2 regions of the Kineococcus rhizosphaerae genome follow, and region 1 is predicted to be linked to the other one. Evidence: riboswitches for the same ligand, from Rfam matches in the RefSeq annotation. Region 1 holds a riboswitch; the other holds the start of a gene.
What was found. Region 1 has a riboswitch for glycine ahead of gcvT (glycine cleavage system aminomethyltransferase GcvT). Riboswitches for the same ligand answer to the same signal wherever they lie in the genome.
Positions count from the first base shown of each region.

Region 2: linked by a shared signal. The riboswitch ahead of gcvP (aminomethyl-transferring glycine dehydrogenase) and the one ahead of gcvT (glycine cleavage system aminomethyltransferase GcvT) in region 1 are both predicted to bind glycine.

Region 1 is NZ_PVZF01000003.1:18,974-24,615, forward strand. Features, by position in the region: gene CLV37_RS07175 (LysR family transcriptional regulator) at 1-188, shown strand, start outside; gene CLV37_RS07180 (L-serine ammonia-lyase) at 169-1,575, opposite strand; gene gcvT (glycine cleavage system aminomethyltransferase GcvT) at 1,579-2,688, opposite strand; glycine riboswitch at 2,729-2,819, opposite strand; glycine riboswitch at 2,828-2,905, opposite strand; gene CLV37_RS07190 (tautomerase family protein) at 2,973-3,362, opposite strand; gene CLV37_RS07195 (LacI family DNA-binding transcriptional regulator) at 3,391-4,410, opposite strand; gene CLV37_RS07200 (Gfo/Idh/MocA family protein) at 4,565-5,642, shown strand, end outside.
Region 2 is NZ_PVZF01000001.1:63,423-69,064, forward strand. Features, by position in the region: gene CLV37_RS00320 (SMI1/KNR4 family protein) at 1-435, opposite strand, end outside; gene CLV37_RS00325 (ParA family protein) at 580-1,341, opposite strand; glycine riboswitch at 1,391-1,486, shown strand; gene gcvP (aminomethyl-transferring glycine dehydrogenase) at 1,560-4,436, shown strand; gene CLV37_RS00335 (VanZ family protein) at 4,541-4,951, shown strand; gene CLV37_RS00340 (NfeD family protein) at 4,957-5,448, shown strand; gene CLV37_RS00345 (SPFH domain-containing protein) at 5,448-5,642, shown strand, end outside.

The sequences.
Region 1 (5,642 bases):
CGTTCGTCCCCGGCACGGTCCCCGTCCCGCGGGGCGTTCGGGAGCAGGCCGTCGCCGGGGACACCCTCGTGTGGGAGCTGTCCCTGGCCTCGGCCCGGCCCACCGCGGAACGTCCCGCCCGCAGGGCGGTCACCGCGTTCTGCCGCGAGGTCGAACGGGACGCGCGGGTCAGCACTCGGGGACGTTGACCCCCACCGCCGGGCGGCCCACCACCGTCAGCGCCAGCCCGCCCAGCGACGTCTCCTTGTACTCCGAGCGCATGTGCGCCCCCGTCTGGCGCATCGTCGCGATCGCCGTGTCCAGGCTCACGACGTGGCTGCCGTCGCCGCGCAGCGCCGTGCGCGCCGCGTGGATCGCCGTCGTGGCCCCCACCGCGTTCCGCTCGATGCAGGGGATCTGCACGAGCCCGCCGACCGGGTCGCACGTCAGGCCCAGGTGGTGCTCCACGGCGATCTCGGCCGCGTTCTCCACCTGCTCGGGGGTCCCCCCGAGGACCTCGGCCAGCCCGGCGGCCGCCATCGCGCTCGCCGAGCCCACCTCGCCCTGGCACCCGACCTCGGCCCCGGAGATCGAGCCGGTCTCCTTCAGGACGATCCCGATCCCCCCGGCCGCCAGCAGGAAGCGCACGGTCGCCGCGTCGTCGGCGCCGGGCACGAAGCGCCGGTGGAAGTGCAGGACGGCCGGCACGATGCCCGCCGCGCCGTTGGTGGGTGCGGTCACGACCCGGCCGCCGGCGGCGTTCTCCTCGTTGACGGCGAGCGCGAACAGGCTCACCCAGTCCATGGCGTGCAGGACGTCGGACTCCGACGACCCCTCCTCGGCCAGCAGTTGCGCGTGCAGCCGCGGCGCGCGCCGGCGCACGCCCAGCCCGCCGGGCAGGGTGCCGTCGGTGACGAGGCCGTGGTCGACGCAGGCGCGCATGGCCGCGAAGATCCGCAGCAGGCCGGCGTCGACCTCCTCGGCCGGGCGCAGGCTCTCCTCGTTGCGCCGCACCAGGTCCGCGACGCCCAGACCGGTTTCCCGGCAGTGCTCGAGCAGCTCGGCGGCCGTCCGGAAACCCCACGGCAACCCCGCCCCGGACCCCACGACGGGGGCGGCGGCGTCGAGGGGGTCGTCCTTCACGAAACCCCCGCCGACGGAGTACGAGGTCCGCTGGGCGAGGACGTTCCCGTCGCCGTCGCGGGCGGTGAACACCATGCCGTTGGGGTGGGCGGGCAGCGAGGCCGTGACGAGCCGGACGTCGGCGTCGGGGTCGAACCCCACGGCGTGCCGCCGCAGGACCCGCAGTTCCCGCGACGCCCTGATCTCGTCGAGGTACCCCTCGACGGCGTCGGGGTCGACGAGTTCGGGACGTTCGCCGAGCAGGCCCAGGACGACGGCCCGGTCGCTGCCGTGCCCGCGGCCGGTGGCCCCCAGGGAGCCGTGCAGGTCGACCGTGACCGAGCGCACCCGCGGCAGGAGGCCGTCGCGCTCGAGCCCCTCGGCGAAGGCGAGCGCGGCGCGCATGGGACCGACGGTGTGCGAGCTCGACGGCCCGATGCCGATCGAGAACATGTCGAAGACGGACAGGGCCACGGCTCAGCGCTCCCGGCGGTAGAACGGCAGGGCGACGACCTCGACGGGCAGCGCAGTGCCGCGCACGTCGACGTGCAGCGCCGTCCCGGGGGCGGAGAGCTCGCGCTGGACGTAGGCCATGGCGACGGGGAAGCCCAGCGTCGGGGACAGGGCCCCGCTGGTCACCTCCCCGACGGCGGACCCGTCGTGCACGACGGCGTACCCCGCGCGCGGCGCCCGGCGCCCGGCGCCCCGCAACCCCACGAGGACCCGCGCGGGCTCGGTGCCGGCGAGCCGCCGGAGCGCGTCGTACCCCACGCCGCCGGGTTCCTTGTCGAGCTTCACCACGCGGCCCAGACCGGCGGCGAAGGGCGTGACGTCCCGGCTCAGCTCGTGCCCGTACAGCGGCATCCCGGCCTCCAGGCGCAGGGTGTCGCGGCAGGCCAGGCCCGCGGGGACGCCCCCGTGCTCGCGGGTCGCGGCCAGCAGGGCGTCCCAGACGGCGAGGGCGTGGGCGACGGGGACGAAGACCTCGAACCCGTCCTCGCCGGTGTACCCGGTGCGGGCCAGGAGCACCTCCACGTCGCCCGAGGCCCCGGCCAGGACGGCCGGCAGGCAGCGGTAGTAGCCCAGGGCGCCCAGGTCGGCGTCGACGAGCGGGCCGACGACGGCCAGGGAGGCCGGGCCCTGGACGGCGACGAGGGCCCAGCCGGCCGTCTCGTCGGCGACGACGGCGTCGAAGCCGGCGCAGCGCTCGGTCAGCGCGGCCACGACGACGGCCGCGTTGGCGGCGTTGGCGACGACGAGGAACTCCTGCTCCCCGAGCCGGTAGGTCACGAGGTCGTCGAGGATGCCGCCGTCGGCGTCGACGACCATGCCGTAGGCCGCGCGCCCCAGCGGCATCGTGGACGGCGTGCCGACGAGGGCGTGGTCGAGGGCGCGGGCGGCCTCGGGGCCGCTGACGCGGACCTCGCCCATGTGCGAGAGGTCGAAGATCCCGGCGGTGGTGCGCACGGCCTGGTGCTCGGCGAGGTCGGAGGCGTAGCGCAGCGGCATCGACCAGCCGGCGAAGTCGGTCATCGAGGCGCCGAGGGCGGCGTGGGCGGCCGCGAGCGGGCTGGGGGTGCTCGACATCGGGTGGGCTCCTCTCGTCACGGCCGCACCTGCGGCCGAGCTGACCCCCTCTGTCGCGGGACCTGAGAGCTTCACCCCTCGCGGAGCTTTCCCCGTCGGTGAGGACCGTGGGGTCCTGCTTTCCAGAGCGGCCTGCCTGCGGCGGTGCGGGGACCTGAGAGGTTCCGGGGTGGTTGCTCCTACGGTGCCCACCGCGCGCGGTGGGGCTCTCCCGCCGGGGCGGAGCGGCCGTGTGTGCAGTTGTGGCCCTCAGCGTGACACACGGCCGTCCCCGCGGGCCACGCTCAGAGCTCGCCGGTGAGGAACTGCGCCCGGCCGTGCCCGAAGGACCAGTCGGCGTCGGAGTTCTCGACGACGGAGACGACGACGTCGCTCGGCGCGGTGCCGGCCGCCTCCTCCAGGTTGCGCACCAGCAGGCGGTAGAAGGCCTCCTTCTGCTCGCGGCTGCGCGGGCGGCTGGTCACCTGCAGGAGCACGACGGCGTCGGTGCGCTCGATGCCCAGACCGGTGTCGTGGACGACGAGCTCGCCCCGCGGGTGCTGGTGGACGACCTGGTAGCGGTCGCCGGCGGGCACCTCGAAGGCCTCGACGACGGCGGCGTGGGCGGCGTCGAGCAGGGCGGTCAGCTCGGCGGGGGTGCGGCCGGCGACGAGGTCGAAGCGGAGCAGGGGCACGGATCCTCCTGAGGACTAGTTTGTCCTGTCATTCTGACATGAAGACCAATCCAGTGGTACCCCGCACGACCAGCCGCGGTTCGAGCACGACGTCCGAGGCGTTCGCGCCCGGCTCACCCCCCGGCTCCCCCTCCAGCCGCTCGACCGCCAGCCGCACGGCCGAGCGCGCCTGCTCGGCCGGGTCCTGACTGACGGAGGTGAGCTGCACGTGCCCGAGCCGGGCCAGCGGGCTGTCGTCGTACCCGGTGACCGAGACCCGCCCCGGCACGGCGATCCCCTCGCGGTTCAGGACGTCGAGGAACCCGAGGGCGACGCGGTCGCTGACGGCCGCGACCGCCGTCCCGGACCACCCCCCGTCGAGCACCCGGCGCGCCGCCTCGACCCCCGAGGCCTCGTCGAAACCGGCGTCGACCGTGCGGACGGCGAGCCCGGCCCCGGCCGCCGCCCGCTCCAGACCCGCGCGCCGGTCGGCCGCGATGTCGCCGGCCCCGCCGCTGACGTGCAGCACCTCGCGGTGCCCGAGCCCGGCCAGGTGCTCGACGACCAGCCGCATCCCGACCTCGTCGGAGGCGCGCACGACGTCGGGGCCGCGCCCGGGCCCGGGCCGCGAACGGCGCCCGAGCACGACGACGGGGACCCGCGCGTCGAGGGCCGCCAGCTCCGGCCCGCTCGCCTCCGGGCCGAGCACCAGCAACGCCTCGCACCGCGAGTCCAGGAGGGTCTCGACGGCCGCCCGCTCGCCGCGCGTGCGCGTCACGGCGGCGAGCACGACCTCGTAGCCGGCCTCCTCGGCCGCCGACTGCAGCTCCTCGACGAGCTCGGCGTGGAAGGCGTTGCGGACGTCGAGCACCACCCCCAGCAGGCGCGAGCGGCGCAGCGCCAGCGAGCTGGCGGCCCGGTCGGCGCGGTAGCCCAGTTCCTCGGCGGCCCGCAGGACCCGGGCCGCCGTCTGCGCGCTCGGGCCGGGCGCCCCCCGCAGGGCGAGCGAGACCATCCCCTTCGACACCCCGGCGCGCGCGGCGACGTCCTTGATCGTGGGGCGGGCCACCGGACCTCCAGGGTGCACTTGACAGCGACGACCTTTCGAACCGATTCTACCGACGACCGTTCAAACCGGTTTGAAAGCGATTCGGAGCACCACCGCCGGTGCCCACCCCGCCCTGGTACCCGCCCTGATCCCCGCCCCTGAGAGGCCCACGACGATGTCCGCCACCCGCACGCGACCCCTCGGCGTCGCCGTCATCGGCGCCGGCATGGCCGGCCGCGCCCACCTCGCCGGCTACCGCGCCGCCACCACCCTGACCGGCGGCGCGTACGGCGAGGGCCTGCCCCCCGTCCGCCTCGTCGCGGTCGCCGACGCCCACGCCCCCTTCGCCGAGGCCGCCGCCGCCCGCTACGGCTACGAGCGCGCCGAGACGAGCTGGCAGGCCGTCGCCGAGGCCGACGACGTCGACGCCGTCAGCGTCGTCGTCGCCAACCACCTGCACCGCGAGATCGTCGAGGGGCTGCTGGCCGCCGGCAAGCACGTCCTGTGCGAGAAGCCGCTGGCCCCCTCGGTGGCCGACGCCGAGGCGATGGTCGCCGCGGCCGCGGCCCACCCCGAGCAGGTCGCCGCCGTCGGGTTCACGTTCCGCCGCTCCCCCGCGATCAACGGCTTGCGCGAGCAGGTGCTCAACGGCCACCTCGGCGAGGTCCGCCACTTCAACGGCCACTACTGGTGCGACTACGCGGCCAACCCGGACGCCCCGATCAGCTGGCGCTACGAGGGAGGTCTCGGCTCGGGCGCGCTGGCCGACATCGGCAGCCACCTCGTCGACCTGGGCGAGTTCTTCTGCGGCCCGCTGGAGTCGGTGCGGGGCACCGTGTTCTCCCAGGTGACCACGCGCCGCCCCAAGCCCGTCGGCGCGGTCGTCGGGCACGCGCTGGCCGAGGTCGGGACGGAGTTCGAGGACGTGGAGAACGAGGACCTCGCCACGTTCACCGCGACGTTCGCGAACGGCGCCACCGGGACCTTCTCCGTCTCGCGCATCGCGCACGGCCTGCCCAACGGGCTGGGTTTCGAGATCTTCACCGAGAACGGCGCGGGGGCGTTCGACCTGAACCGCACGGGCGAGTTCACCATCGCCGACAGCACCGCACCGGGAGCCATCAACGGGTACCGCCAGGTCCTCGTCGGCCCCGAGCACCCCTACCTGGCCGGTGGGGTCCCGATGGACTTCCCGAGCGTCGGGCACGGCCAGAGCGACTTCTTCACCTTCCAGTGCCGGGCGTTCCTCAACG
Region 2 (5,642 bases), on a different contig from region 1:
CGCCGGCGGGGCGGCGAGTCCGGGGCCCTGCCCGCTGGCCCGTCGCAGGGCCTCCTCGAGGGTCAGCGGGACCCAGCCGCCGGGGCCGACGCTGGGGGCGCTGGTGCGGTAGGCGGTGCGGACGGGGTCGACCCCGTCGATCGCCCGCCACCAGGCACGCGCCCCGCGGGGCAGGAGCAGGCCCAGCTGGCGTTCCACGGCGTCCAGGCGGGCGTCGTCGACGCCGGGGCGCAGGCGGGTGGCGATGTCCGCGCCCGAGCGGGTCCACTGCGCCCGCAGGCGCTGGACGAGGCCGGTGATGCGGTCGGACTCGGGGTCGGTGGCCGGCAGGCGCACGGGCGCGGGGACGGCACCGGCCGGTCGGGCGGGGCGCACGAGGCGTGGCGCGCGGGAGGTGGGCTGGCCGGCTTCGAGGGGGGTGTTGGACGACGTCACAGGACCTCCTAGGACCCGCAGCGTGCGCGGGCAGAGCGGGGGCGGCACCAACGGGGGTGTTCCCCGGGCGCACGCCGTCTCAGGACGGTAGACGCTCGCGGATCATCCCGCACCTTGGACGTACCGCACCCCGGAACGGTTCCCTCACGCGGGGGCGAGCACCCGGTCCAGGATGCTGTCGAACTGCCCCGCAAGCGTTCTGGCCGTCCGGGTCCTCAGCGCGTGCAGGGGGACGCCGGCGCCCTGCGACTGCGGCACCGACACCCGGTCGGGCAGGGGCTCCAGGACGAGGTCGCCGAACAGCGCCCGCAGCTCCTCGTACCGGAACCTCTGCTCGCCCGAGCGCGGGGTGAAGCGGTTGACCTGGATGCCGACGATCCGGGGGGCCTGCCGCAGGGCGCGCACCTCCCGCACCGTGCGGTCCACGGCGGCGACGGAGAACCGGCTGGCGTCGGAGACGACGAGGACGGCGTCGGCCGCCCGCCACGCCGAGCGCGTCAGGCCGTTGAGCGAGGGCGGGGTGTCGAGCAGGGCCAGCGCGTGGTCGTCGAGCTTCTTCAGCGCGCGCCGCAACGACTTCAGCGTCTCCTCGTCCGCGTCGGGGGTGTCCAGGCCGGCCGAGGCGTCCGAGCCCGTCAGCACGTCGAGCAGACCGGGGTGGTCGTCGACCCAGCCGCTGGGCGCGACGGCCTCCTCGGCGACCCTGCGCTTGGGGGCCGACAGGACCGCGGCCACGTCGTGGGCCCGCTGGGCCGTCACGTCCAGGCCGGACGTGGCGTCCGCCTGGGGGTCCAGGTCGACGACGAGGGCGCTGGTGCCGCGGTGGAGGGCGGCCGAGGCGAGCCCGAGGACGACGGAGGTCTTGCCCACCCCGCCCTTGGCGCTGCAGACGGCGAGGCTGATCACGGCGCAGACCATAGCGGCGCGCCGAACCCGTAGAGTGGAGGCTGGCCGTTCACCTCGTGTGGGAGAGATCCCGATCCTGACCGATCGGGGCGCCGAAGGGGCAACATCCCCGGAACCTCTCAGGCGGAAGGACCACGTGGGGTTGGCCGCTCTGGAGCTCACCCGCGGGTGGGTGACAGACGGGGAGGTCCACCCAGTCCACGACCTCCGGAGAGCCGATGTCCTCGCCGTCCGTCCCCGCCACCGAACTGCCCGAGTTCACCCCCGAACCGGCGGCCCTGCCGTTCAGCGCCCGCCACATCGGCCCGGACGCCGCGGCCGTGGCCCGGATGCTGTCCGTCGTGGGCCTGGACTCCCTCGACGACCTCGTGGACCGGGCCGTGCCCGCGGGGATCCGCGACGGCGTGCTCGACCTGCCCGAGGCGCTCGACGAGACGTCGGTGACGGCCGCGCTGCGCGCGCTGGCCGCGAAGAACCGCGTGGTCCCCTCGATGATCGGTCTCGGGTACGTCGGCACCCGCACCCCGGCCGTGGTGCGCCGCAACGTCCTGGAGGACCCGGCCTGGTACACGGCGTACACGCCGTACCAGCCGGAGATCTCCCAGGGGCGGCTGGAGGCCCTGCTGAACTTCCAGACCGCGGTCACCGACCTGACGGGCCTGGCGATCGCCAACGCCTCCCTGCTCGACGAGGGCACCGCCGCCGCCGAGGCCATGACGCTGGCGCGCCGGACGTCCAAGGCCCCCGCCGGTGCCGTCTTCGCCGTCGACGCCGACGTCCTGCCGCAGACCCTCGCGGTCCTGCGCACCCGTGCGCTGCCGCTGGGGCTGGAGCTGGCCGTCGTCGACCTCGACGCCCCCGAGCCGCTGGCCGGTCTGGACGCGGTCTTCGGCCTGCTCGTGCAGTACCCGGGCGCTTCGGGCAAGGTCCGCGACCTCGCGCCCGTCGTGGCCGACGCCCACGCCCGCGGGGCCGTCGCCGTGGCCGCCGCCGACCTGCTCGCGCTGACCCAGCTCGTCGCACCGGGCGAGTTCGGCGCCGACGTCGCCGTGGGCTCCAGCCAGCGCTTCGGCGTCCCGATGGGCGCCGGTGGTCCGCACGCGGCGTACATGGCCGTGCGCAAGGGCCTGGAGCGGTCCCTGCCCGGCCGGCTCGTCGGGGTCTCCGTCGACGCCGACGGCAACCCGGCCTACCGCCTGGCGCTGCAGACCCGCGAGCAGCACATCCGCCGCGACAAGGCCACCTCCAACATCTGCACCGCCCAGGTCCTGCTGGCCGTGATGGCCGGCTGCTACGCCGTCTGGCACGGCCCGGAGGGGTTGCGCGCCATCGGGGCCCAGGTCGCCCGCCGCGCCGCCGCGCTCGCGCAGACCCTGCGGGCGGGCGGCGTCGAGGTCGTCCACGACGCCTTCTTCGACACGGTCCTGACCCGGGTCCCGGGCCGGGCGCGCGCCGTCGTCGACGCCGCGGTGGCCGCCGGGGTGAACCTGCGGTTCGTCGACGCCGACCACGTCGGGCTCACGGTCGACGAGACGACCACCGACGCCCACGTCGCGGCGGCCCTGGCCGGGTTCGGCCTGGACCCCGCCGAGGTGAGCGCCGAACCCGCGCTGCCCGCGGCCCTGCGCCGCACGTCGGAGTACCTGACGCACCCAGTGTTCTCGCAGCACCGCTCCGAGACGGCGATGCTGCGCTACCTGCGCCGGCTGTCCGACGCCGACTACGCCCTGGACCGCGGGGCCATCCCGCTGGGCTCGTGCACGATGAAGCTCAACGCCACGACCGAGCTGGAGCCGATCTCCTGGCCCGAGTTCGCCGACCTGCACCCGTACGCCCCCGCCGACCAGCTCGCGGGGACGGCCGAGCTCGTCGCCGACCTCGAGCGCTGGCTCGCCGAGGTCACCGGCTACGACGCGGTCTCGCTGCAGCCCAACGCCGGTTCGCAGGGGGAGTTCGCCGGGCTGCTGGCCATCCGCGCCTACCACGTGGCCCAGGGCCACGGGGAGCGCTCGGTCTGCCTCATCCCCAGCTCCGCGCACGGCACGAACGCCGCCAGCGCCGTCATGGCCGGGCTGAAGGTCGTCGTCGTGGCCTGCGACGAGGCCGGCAACGTCGACCTGGACGACCTGCGCGCCAAGGTGTCCGAGCACGCCCACGACCTGGCCGCGCTCATGGTCACCTACCCCTCCACGCACGGGGTGTACGAGGAGTCGATCCGCGAGGTCTGCGGGCTCGTCCACGACGCCGGTGGGCAGGTCTACGTCGACGGCGCGAACCTCAACGCCCTCGTCGGCCTGGCCCGGCCCGGCAAGTTCGGCGCCGACGTCTCGCACCTGAACCTGCACAAGACGTTCTGCATCCCGCACGGCGGTGGCGGCCCCGGCGTCGGGCCCGTCGCGGTCCGCTCCCACCTCGCGCCGTTCCTGCCCTCCACCGCCCCCGACGCCGGCGGGGTGGGGATGGTCTCGGCCGCCCCGTACGGTTCGGCGGGGATCCTGCCGATCCCGTGGGCCTACCTGCGCCTCATGGGCCCCGACGGGCTGCGCGCCGCGACCGTCCAGGCCGTCCTGTCGGCCAACTACGTCGCGGCCCGGCTGTCCGAGGCGTTCCCCGTCCTGTACCGCGGGCCGGGCGGGCTCGTGGCCCACGAGTGCATCCTGGACCTGCGGCCGATGACCAAGGCCACGGGCGTCACGGTCGACGACGTCGCCAAGCGCCTCGTCGACCACGGGTTCCACGCCCCGACGATGTCGTTCCCCGTCGTGGGGACCCTCATGGTCGAACCGACCGAGAGCGAGGACCTCGCCGAGCTCGACCGGTTCTGCGACGCGATGCTCGCCATCGCCGCGGAGGTGCGCGAGATCGCCGAGGGCCGCTGGGCCGTGGAGGACTCCCCGCTGCGCCACGCCCCGCACACGGCCGCCGCGCTCGTGGGGGACTGGGACCACCCGTACTCGCGCACCGAGGCGGTCTACCCGAACGGCATGGACCCGCGGGCGAAGTACTGGCCGCCGGTGCGGCGCATCGACGGCGCCGCCGGGGACCGCAACCTCGTCTGCTCCTGCCCGCCGCTGAGCGAGTACGGGCAGGACTGAACGCGGCGTGGGGGCGCTACCGACCTTCCTGGTCGAGCACGCCGCGGCCGTGCCCGTGGCCCTGCTGCTGCTCGTCGTGGCGTGCGCGGCCCTGGGGACTGGCCGTGCGCCGTCGCCCCCGGGCGGCGGCGTGGCTGTTCGCCGCTGCGCTGCTGCCCGTCGTGGGGCTGACCCTGGCCCCCGACGGGCGCGGGCGCCGCGCCGAGCAGTGGTGCCAGGCCGGCTTCACGCTGCCCTCCCTCGGCAGCGTCGAGCTGCTGGCCAACGTCGCGCTGTTCGTGCCCGCCGCGGTGTTCGGCGTCCTGCTGCTGCGCCGGCCCGTGCTCGTCGTCCTCGGCGGGTCGGCGCTGTCGGCGGGGGTCGAGGCCGTGCAGGCGGCCGTGCCCGCCCTGGGCCGTTCCTGCACGACCGACGACTGGGCCATGAACACCGCGGGCACGGTCGTGGGGGTCCTCGTCGGTGTCGCGGTCGGCTCCCTGCCGGTGGGCGTGGGTAGGATCCGCCGCAGGGGGTGATCACGATGGAGTTCCTGGACGCGCTGCTGGACCGCAGCTGGCTCATCTGGATCGCCGCCGCGCTGGTCCTGGGGATCCTCGAGATCACCGCGATCGACCTCGTCTTCGCCATGCTGGCCGGCGGGGCGCTCGCCGGCGCCCTCGCCGACGCCGCGGGGCTGGGTTTCGTCGGGCAGGTGCTCGTGGCGGCCGTCGTGGCCGCCCTGCTCATCGGCACCATCCGGCCGATCCTGCTGCGCCGGTTGCGGATGCCGCCGAGCGGCACGACGAACACCCCGGCGCTCATCGGGCGCCCGGCGATGGTGCTGGCCGAGGTCACCGCGCGCGGTGGGCAGGTCAAGCTCGTGGGCGAGACGTGGTCGGCCCGCTCGACCGGGGCGGTCTTCGACGTCGGCGAGGACGTCGTGGTCACCGCCATCGACGGCGCCACGGCCGTGGTCGGCCCCCTGCCGGAACCTCCCGCACCACCCGCCCCGACGCAGATCCCGGAGCCCTGATGGACAACGTCGTGACCCTCGTCGTGCTGGTGCTCGTCATCCTGTTCGTGGTGACGGTCATCATCCGCACGATCCGCATCGTGCCGCAGGCCACGGCGGTGATCGTCGAACGGCTGGGGCGGTACTCGCGGACGCTGGAGGCCGGGCTGCACTTCCTCGTCCCCTTCATCGACAAGGTCCGCGCCAACGTCGAC